DNA from 2 places in the Cellulosimicrobium funkei genome. Region 2 is predicted to be linked to the other one. Evidence: predicted binding sites of a transcription regulator. Region 2 holds the regulator's gene; the other holds the start of a gene.
The links. The regulator LexA, encoded in region 2, represses DNA repair genes until DNA is damaged. The targets are predictions, from matches to a motif close to TCGAACANNTGTTCGA.

Region 1 (4,302 bases), on a different contig from region 2:
CGCGGTTGTAGCGCGCGCCGTGGCACACCTCGCACGGCACGTAGACGTCCGGGAGGAAGTTCATCTCGATCTTCAGCGTGCCGTCGCCCGAGCACGCCTCGCAGCGGCCGCCCTTGACGTTGAACGAGAACCGGCCCGGCGTGTACCCGCGCACCTTGGCCTCGGTCGTCTCCGCGAACAGCTTGCGCACGTGGTCCCACACGCCGGTGTACGTCGCGGGGTTCGACCGCGGCGTGCGCCCGATCGGGCCCTGGTCCACGTGCACGACCTTGTCGAGGTGCTCGAGGCCGGTGACGCGCGTGTGGCGGCCCGCGACCTGCCGGGCCCCGTTGAGCTCGTTGGCGAGCACGGTGTACAGGATCGAGTTCACGAGCGTCGACTTGCCGGAGCCGGAGACGCCCGTGACCGCGGTGAACGTGCCGAGCGGGAAGCTCACGTCGATGCCCGTGAGGTTGTGCTCGCGCGCGCCGACGACCTTGATCTGACGGCCCGGGTCCGTCGGACGCCGCTGCGCCGGCAGCGGGATGCTGCGCCGCCCCGACAGGTACGCGCCCGTGACGGACTCCGGCGCCTCGAGCAGGCCCGCGTAGTCGCCCGAGTGCACGACGCGCCCCCCGTGCTCCCCCGCGCCCGGGCCGATGTCGACGACCCAGTCCGCGGTGCGGATGGTGTCCTCGTCGTGCTCGACGACGATGAGCGTGTTCCCGAGGTCGCGCAGGCGCGTGAGCGTCTCGATGAGCCGGCGGTTGTCGCGCTGGTGCAGGCCGATGCTCGGCTCGTCCAGCACGTAGAGCACGCCGACCAGGCCCGAGCCGATCTGCGTCGCGAGCCGGATGCGCTGCGCCTCGCCGCCGGAGAGCGTCGCGGCCGGTCGCTCGAGCGAGAGGTAGTCGAGGCCGACGTCGAGCAGGAACCCGAGGCGCGCGTCGATCTCCTTGAGGACCTCGGTCGCGATGGCGCGCTCGCGCGCGCCGAGCTCGAGCGAGCCGAGGAACGCCGCGGCCTCGCGCAGGGGCAGGCGGCACACGTCCCAGATGGACCTGCCGCCGACCTTGACCGCGAGCACCTCCGGCTTGAGGCGTGCCCCCTGGCACACGGGGCACGGGACCTCGCGCATGAAGGCCTCGTACTTCTCCTTCGACCAGTCCGACTCGGTCTCGGTGTGCCGGCGCTCGAGGAAGGTGATGACGCCCTCGAAGCCGGTCGAGTACTGCCGCTCACGGCCCCAGCGGTTCTTGTACCGCACGTGCACCTGGTGGTTCTGGCCGTGGAGCACGGCCTTCTTCGCGCGCTCGGGCAGTGCGCGCCACGGCGTGTCCATGGAGAAGCCCAGGTCGTCCGCGAGCGCCGTGAGGACGCGCTCGAAGTACTCCGACGAGATCTGCGCCCACGGCGCGACCGCGCCCTCGCGCAGCGACTTCTCGTCGTCCGGCACCACGAGGTCCGGGTCCACCTCGAGACGGAACCCGATGCCCGTGCACTCCGGGCACGCGCCGTACGGGGCGTTGAAGGAGAACGTGCGCGGCTCGATCTCGTCGAGCGCGAGCTCGTGGTCGTTCGGGCACGCGCGCTTCTCCGAGAAACGGCGCTCCCGGGCCGGGTCGTCCGCGTCCGCGTCGACGAGCTCGACGACGACGAGCCCGCCCGCGAGCCCGAGGGCCGTCTCGACCGAGTCGGTGAGCCGGCGCTGGACGCCCTCGCGCGCGACGAGGCGGTCGACGACCACCTCGATGTCGTGCTTGAGCTTCTTCTCGAGCGCCGGGACGTCCGTGAGGGTGCGCACCTCGCCGTCGACGCGGGCGCGGGCGAAGCCCTTGGTCTGCAGCTCCTTGAAGAGCTCGGAGTACTCGCCCTTGCGGCCGCGCACGACCGGGGCGAGGACCTGGTAGCGCGTGCCCTCGGGCAGCTCGAGGAGGCGGTCGACGATCTGCTGCGGGGTCTGCGCGGTGACGCGCTCGCCGCACACCGGGCAGTGCTGCGTCCCGGCGCGCGAGAACAGCAGGCGCAGGTAGTCGTAGACCTCGGTGATGGTGCCGACGGTCGAGCGCGGGTTGCGGTTCGTGGACTTCTGGTCGATCGATACCGCGGGCGACAGGCCCTCGATGAAGTCGACGTCCGGCTTGTCCATCTGGCCGAGGAACTGGCGCGCGTACGCGGACAGCGACTCGACGTACCGGCGCTGCCCCTCCGCGAAGATGGTGTCGAAGGCGAGCGACGACTTGCCCGAGCCGGAGAGCCCCGTGAAGACGATGAGCTTGTCGCGCGGGAGGTCGAGGTCGACGTTGCGCAGGTTGTGCTCGCGGGCACCGGAGATGACGAGGCGATTGCTCACCGCAGCATCGTACGGCGGACCACCCACACTCGCACAGGTGTTCGACGTCACCTCCGCACGGCACCCGGCGAACGCACACGAGCGCCCCACGTCCACGCGCTCCGCCGTGACCCGGGTCACCGCGGCCCGGGGTCGCGGCGCACCGCCCGCCGCGAGCGGACGGCACACTGGGCGCATGACGTACACCGGACAGGTCGCCGTGGGCGGCCCGCACGACCTGCGACGCCTCGACGAGGTCGAGATCCGCAAGCTCGCCGTCGGGCCGCTCGCGAACGACGTCTACCTCCTCACGTGCCGGCGCACCGGCGCCCAGCTCCTCGTCGACGCCGCCGACGCGCCCGACGACGTGCTCGGCCTCGTGCGGGCGGGCTCGCCGTCGGGACGGCTCGACGGCGTCGTCACGACGCACCGGCACGCCGACCATCTCCGGGCGCTCGCGCCGGTCGTCGGTGCGACGGGCGCGTGGTCGGCTGCCGGCGAGCCCGACGCGGACGCGGTCGCCGCGGCGTCCGGCGTACCCGTCGAGCGCCGCCTACGGCACGGGGACGTGCTGCGGGTGGGCGCGATCGACCTCGAGGTCGTGGCGCTGCGCGGGCACACGCCGGGCTCCGTCGCGCTCGCCTACCGCGAGCCGGACGACGTCGCCGAGGCCGACGCCGTGCCCGGCCGGGTGCACCTGTTCACCGGGGACTCGCTCTTCCCCGGCGGGGTCGGGAACACCGACCGCGACCCGGCGCGGTTCGCGAGCCTGCTGTCCGACGTCGTCGAGCGGGTCTTCGACCGGTTCGACGACGCCACGTGGGTCTATCCCGGTCACGGCGCCGACACGACGCTCGGTGCCGAGCGGCCGCACCTCGCCGAGTGGCGTGAGCGGGGCTGGTAGCGCGTGGCCGATGGCGCGGGACCGGTAGCGGGCGGCAGGCAGCACGGGGCGCAGCCGAGGCGCGGACCGGGCCCCGCGCCGTCGGGCCGGCCTGGTTCACTGGCTCCATGCCGATCCACGCCGTCACCTACGTCTACGCCGACCGCAGCGCCGAGCTCGACGCCCTGCGACCCGAGCACCGCGCGTTCCTCGCCGACCTCCACACCCGGGGCACGCTGCTCGCCTCCGGTCCGCTTCCCGCCCACGAGGACGCGCCCGCCGGAGCGCTGCTCGTCCTCGACGGGGAGACGCCCGACGCCGTCGCCGCGGTCCTCGACGAGGACCCCTTCGCGCGCGCAGGGCTGGTCGCACAGCGCGCGGTCCGCCCGTGGTCGCCGGTGATCGGCGACTGGGCGGACCGCGTCTGAGCCGGGCCGCGCGCTCGCCGGCACCGCCGTCCCGGCCGGGCGCTAGCGCGCGGCGCCCCCACGAGGGACCCCGCCGCTCTGCGGCGGGGTCTCCCCCGCGGCGGGCGCCTCGTCGGTCACGGTCTCCGTGGCGTCCTCCGTGACGTCCTCCGTGGACGACGCCGCGGTCCCGGGCTCCTCGCCGTCCGCCGGCTCGCTCCGTGCGTGCAGCGCACGGGTGCGCAGCAGGCTCGCGACGGTCGTGACCGCGAGCGCCCCGACGATCACCACGAGCGAGAGCCAGATGGGGACCGTCGGCACCGCCTCGAGGTGCTCGCCGCCGTTGATGAATGGCAGCGTGTTCTCGTGCAGCGCCTCGAGGATGAGCTTGACGCCGATGAACCCGAGGATGACGGCCAGGCCGATCGGCAGGTAGACCAGCCGCTCGAGCAGACCGCCCAGCAGGAAGTAGAGCTGGCGCAGCCCCATGAGGGCGAAGACGTTCGTCGTGAAGACGATGAACGGGTCCTGCGTGAGCCCGAAGATGGCCGGGATGGAGTCGAACGCGAACAGCAGGTCGGTGCTGCCGATCGCGAGGAACACGACGACGAGCGGCGTGAACACCCGCTTGCCGTCCTCGACCGTGCGCAGCCGGCCGCCGTCGTACCGGGTGCCGAGCGGCAGGACCCGGCGCAGCGCCC
Region 2 (4,302 bases):
TCCGCGACGCTCGCGCTCGGCGGGAGCTTCGACGCCGTCGCGCGCACCTTCGGGCTCGGCCCCGCGGCGACGGGCGGAGCCGCGGACGCGGGCGACGGCGACGCGCCGCGCTGGCGCGGGCTCGACGTCGGGAGCCCGTTCGACTACCCGCGCCAGGGCATCCTCTACGTCGCGAAGCGCCTGCCGACGCCCGGCCGCGAGGCGTCGACCGAGCACCAGCTCGACGAGATCGCGGCGCTCGTCGAGGCCGCCGGCGGTCGGACCCTCGGCCTGTTCTCCTCGCGGCGCGCCGCGGTGGCCGCGGCGGAGGCGATGCGCGAGCGGCTGGACGTGCCGGTCCTGTGCCAGGGCGACGACCAGCTGCCGACCCTCGTGCGGGAGTTCGCCGAGGACCCGGCGACGTGCTTGTTCGGCACGCTGTCGCTGTGGCAGGGCGTGGACGTGCCTGGGCCGTCGTGCCAGCTCGTGCTCATCGACCGCATCCCGTTCCCGCGCCCGGACGACCCGGTGAAGTCGGCGCGGGCTCGCGCCGTCGAGGCCGCGGGTGGCAACGGGTTCATGCAGGTCTCCGCGACGCACGCGGCCCTCCTGCTCGCCCAGGGTGCCGGGCGGCTCGTGCGGTCCACGGCCGACCGCGGGGTCGTCGCGGTCCTGGACCCGCGGCTCGTGACGGCGCGCTACGGGTCGTTCCTCACGCGGTCCATGCCAGGGTTCTGGCAGACGACCGACCGCGACGTGGCCACCGCTGCGCTCCGCCGCCTCGCCGCCCTAGGCTGAGCCCTTTCCAGCGACTTCACGGAGGCGACATGACGAGCACGTCACCGCAGGGCACCGGCGACGCGACCACGGGCGGTCCGGGAGGGGGAGCGCGGACCACGAAGCTCGCGATCGTCGGCGCCGGTGCCGTCGGCTCGACGCTGGCCTACGCCGCGCTCATGCGCGGCGCGGCGCGCACGGTGGCGCTCCTCGACGTCAACCGCGCGAAGGTCGAGGCCGAGGTCCTCGACCTCCAGCACGGCATCCAGTTCATGCCCATGGCGCGCGTCGAGGGGTCCGACGACGTCGCGGTGTGCGCGGGCGCCGACGTCGTCGTGGTCACGGCCGGCGCCAAGCAGAAGCCGGGCCAGACGCGTCTCGACCTCGCCGAGGGCACGATCGGGCTCATGCGGACGATCCTCCCGGGCCTCGTGGAGGTCGCCCCGGATGCCGTCTACGTCATGGTGACCAACCCGGTCGACATCGTCACGTACGCGGCGCTCAAGTTCTCGGGGCTGCCCCCGACCCAGCTCTTCGGCAGCGGCACCGTGCTCGACTCCTCGCGGCTGCGGTTCCTCGTGGCGCAGCACTGCGGCGTCGCGGTGCAGAACGTGCACGCGTACATCGCGGGGGAGCACGGCGACAGCGAGATCCCGCTCTGGAGCTCCGCGACGATCGGCGGTGCGCCGCTGCTCGAGTGGCAGGGCATCGGCGGTCGGGGACCGCTCACGGGCGACGTGCGCGACGAGATCGCGCGGGAGGTCGTGCAGTCGGCCTACCGGATCATCGAGGGCAAGGGCGCGACCAACTACGCGGTCGGGCTCGCGGGCACCCGGATCATCGAGGCGGTGCTCGCCGACGAGCACCGGGTGCTGCCCGTGTCGACGCTCCTCGACGGCATCTACGGGCTCGAGGACGTCTGCCTGTCGCTCCCGACGCTCGTCGACCGCCGGGGCGCGACGGAGCGCGTCGAGGTCCCGCTCGCGGACGACGAGCTCGCGGGCCTGCGCTCGTCCGCGGAGTCGCTGCGCGCGGTCGCGCGACGCTTCGGGCTCTGAGCCCACGGGCTCGTCGGGCCTGGCACGACGAGAGCCGGGCGGTCGAGGGACCGCCCGGCTCTCGTGCTGTCCGGAGCCTGCCCGCAGGGGCGCCCGGAGCCGCTCGGGGACCGTTCAGAGGCTGCGCAGGACGGAGACGACGCGCCCCAGCACCTGGGCGTCGTCGCCGGGGATCGGGTCGTACGCGGCGTTGTGCGGCATGAGCCAGACGTGGCCGTCGGCGCGCCGCAGGCTCTTCACGGTGGCCTCGCCGTCGATCATCGCGGCCACGATCTCGCCGTTCTCCGCGACCGGCTGGCGCCGCACGACGACCCAGTCGCCGTCGCAGATCGCGGCGTCGATCATCGAGTCGCCCTGCACGCGCAGGAGGAAGAGCTCTCCCTCGCCGACGAGCTGGCGCGGCAGCGGGAAGACGTCCTCCACGACCTGCTCCGCGAGGATCGGGCCACCGGCGGCGATACGGCCGACGACGGGGACGTACGACGGCGCGGGGTGGGCCTCGTCGTACGCCGGCTCGGGGGCCGTGCCAGCTGGCGCGAGCGGGGTCGCGCGGCGGGCGTCGTCGGGCTGGACCACCTCGATGGCGCGCGGACGGTTCGGGTCGCGCCGCAGGAACCCCTTGCGCTCGAGCGTGGTGAGCTGGTGCTTGACGGAGGACGGGCTCGTGAGCCCGACGGCCTCGCCGATCTCGCGCATGCTCGGCGGGTAGCCGCGCTGCTCGACGCACGCGCGGATGGTCTCGAGCACGAGCCGCTGGCGCGGGGTGAGCCCGTCACCCCCTGCCGACCCGTCCGGCAGCTCGCGCACCTCGGCGAGCCCCCGTGCCCTGTCCGTGCCTCGTCCCGCCATGGTCGCTCCGCCCTCGTCCGTCGCGTGCCGCCGGCGCCAGCCGGGCCTGCGGCCTCCCCTCCCCGGAGCGTGCGCCCCGGGAGCTCGGTCGCCCCTCCGGGTCCGAGCGGACATGTCCGGCGAACCGACCTGAGCCCAGGCTAGGGGAGGATGCGACACGAATCAAACACCTGTTCGAGCATGTCTCGACTCTGTCGGTCGTTCGTGATAGACCTTCGTACAGATGTTCTACGTACAGGTGTTCGACCGCAGCGGGTCGGCGTGGAGATGAGACGGGCACGCGGGTCCGATCGACCGGGGAAGGCGATCGGGCTCGCGGGCCGGGACGGAGGGGACATGGACACGGTGGCGATGGCGACGGCAGCGCCGCCCGCGCTCGGGCGGGGCGTTGCGGCGGAGCGAGGCGTGCGCCCGCAGGCACCGCTGCGGCTCACGCGACGCGGCCGTGCGGTCCTCGTGCTCCTCGTGGCCGTCGTGCTCGTCCTCGCGGCGCGCGTCGGCCTGGCCGTCGCGGGCGGGCCCGGGGAGCCGGTCGAGGTCCGGGTCCACGTCGTGAGCACGGGGGAGACCCTGTGGGAGCTTGCCCAGGGAGTCGCGGCCCCGGGCGAGGATCTCCGTGAGGTGGTCAGCGGGCTCGTCGAGCTGAACGGCCTGTCGTCGTCGGGCGTGCAGGCCGGCCAGACGATCCTGCTCCCGGTCGCCGAGCGGTGACGCGGCGCTCGGCCGTGGCCCAGGTCCTGTGACGCAGCACACGGTGCCGACGCGCGACAGGTCGCGACCGAGGGTTGCGCCGCTCCGTTAGGTCCGCCTAAGTTAGTGTCACCTCACACGCCGGCTGGGGGGCTGGGCGGACGAGGCGAGGAGTGTGCGGACAACCGCGACTCCTGTGCACGTCGCCGCGCGCGAGGCGAGTCGCGCGCGAGATGGGGACGGGGGCGTCCCGACGGGGGCGGTCGACTTCGACCGCCCCCGTTCTGCCGTCCACGGTCGGGTGCGCCGTCGGCGTGTTGCACCGCGCGCCCGCGACGACATACGTTCGTCGCGCCGACCTGTCGGCGCGACCCGCGGAGGAGCCCCGCCATGCACTGCCCGTTCTGCCGTCACGCGGACTCCCGCGTCGTCGACTCCCGCACGTCCGACGACGGTGCCTCCATCCGCCGGCGACGCCAGTGCCCGGAGTGCAACCGCCGCTTCACCACGATCGAGACCGCCAGCCTGTCCGTGGTCAAGCGGTCCGGGGTGACCGAGCCCTTCTCGCGCGAGAAGATCGTCAACGGCGTCCGCAAGGCTTGCCAGGGGCGCCCGGTGAACGAGGACGACCTCGCCGTCCTCGCGCAGCGCGTCGAGGAGACCATCCGCGCGAGCGGGAGCGCCGAGCTCGACGCCTACGAGATCGGCCTCGCGATCCTCGGGCCGCTGCGCGAGCTCGACGAGGTCGCCTACCTGCGCTTCGCGAGCGTCTACCAGGCGTTCGACTCGCTCGAGGACTTCGAGAGCGCCATCACGTCGCTGCGCGTCGACCGGGAGGAGCGCGAGGCGGCGGCGGGCCGTGCGGCGCCCGAGGCCGCCGACGACGCCGCGACCGACCGCGAGGCGGCACCCCAGGCCTGACGCTCACGAGATTCCGCGCCTCGTGACT

Region 1: uvrA (excinuclease ABC subunit UvrA) is a predicted target of LexA. The motif match lies at 2,362-2,377, and genes of this name have one in related genera.

Annotation. Positions count from the first base shown of each region.
Region 1 covers NZ_FTMI01000003.1:259,247-263,548, reverse strand. The annotation lists gene uvrA (excinuclease ABC subunit UvrA) at 1-2,332, opposite strand, end outside; gene BXA05_RS09290 (MBL fold metallo-hydrolase) at 2,508-3,215, shown strand; gene BXA05_RS09285 (YciI family protein) at 3,323-3,622, shown strand; gene BXA05_RS09280 (TerC family protein) at 3,665-4,302, opposite strand, start outside.
Region 2 covers NZ_FTMI01000008.1:145,546-149,847, forward strand. The annotation lists gene BXA05_RS17915 (ATP-dependent DNA helicase) at 1-777, shown strand, start outside; gene BXA05_RS17920 (L-lactate dehydrogenase) at 807-1,814, shown strand; gene lexA (transcriptional repressor LexA) at 1,929-2,663, opposite strand; gene BXA05_RS17930 (LysM peptidoglycan-binding domain-containing protein) at 3,000-3,374, shown strand; gene nrdR (transcriptional regulator NrdR) at 3,744-4,274, shown strand.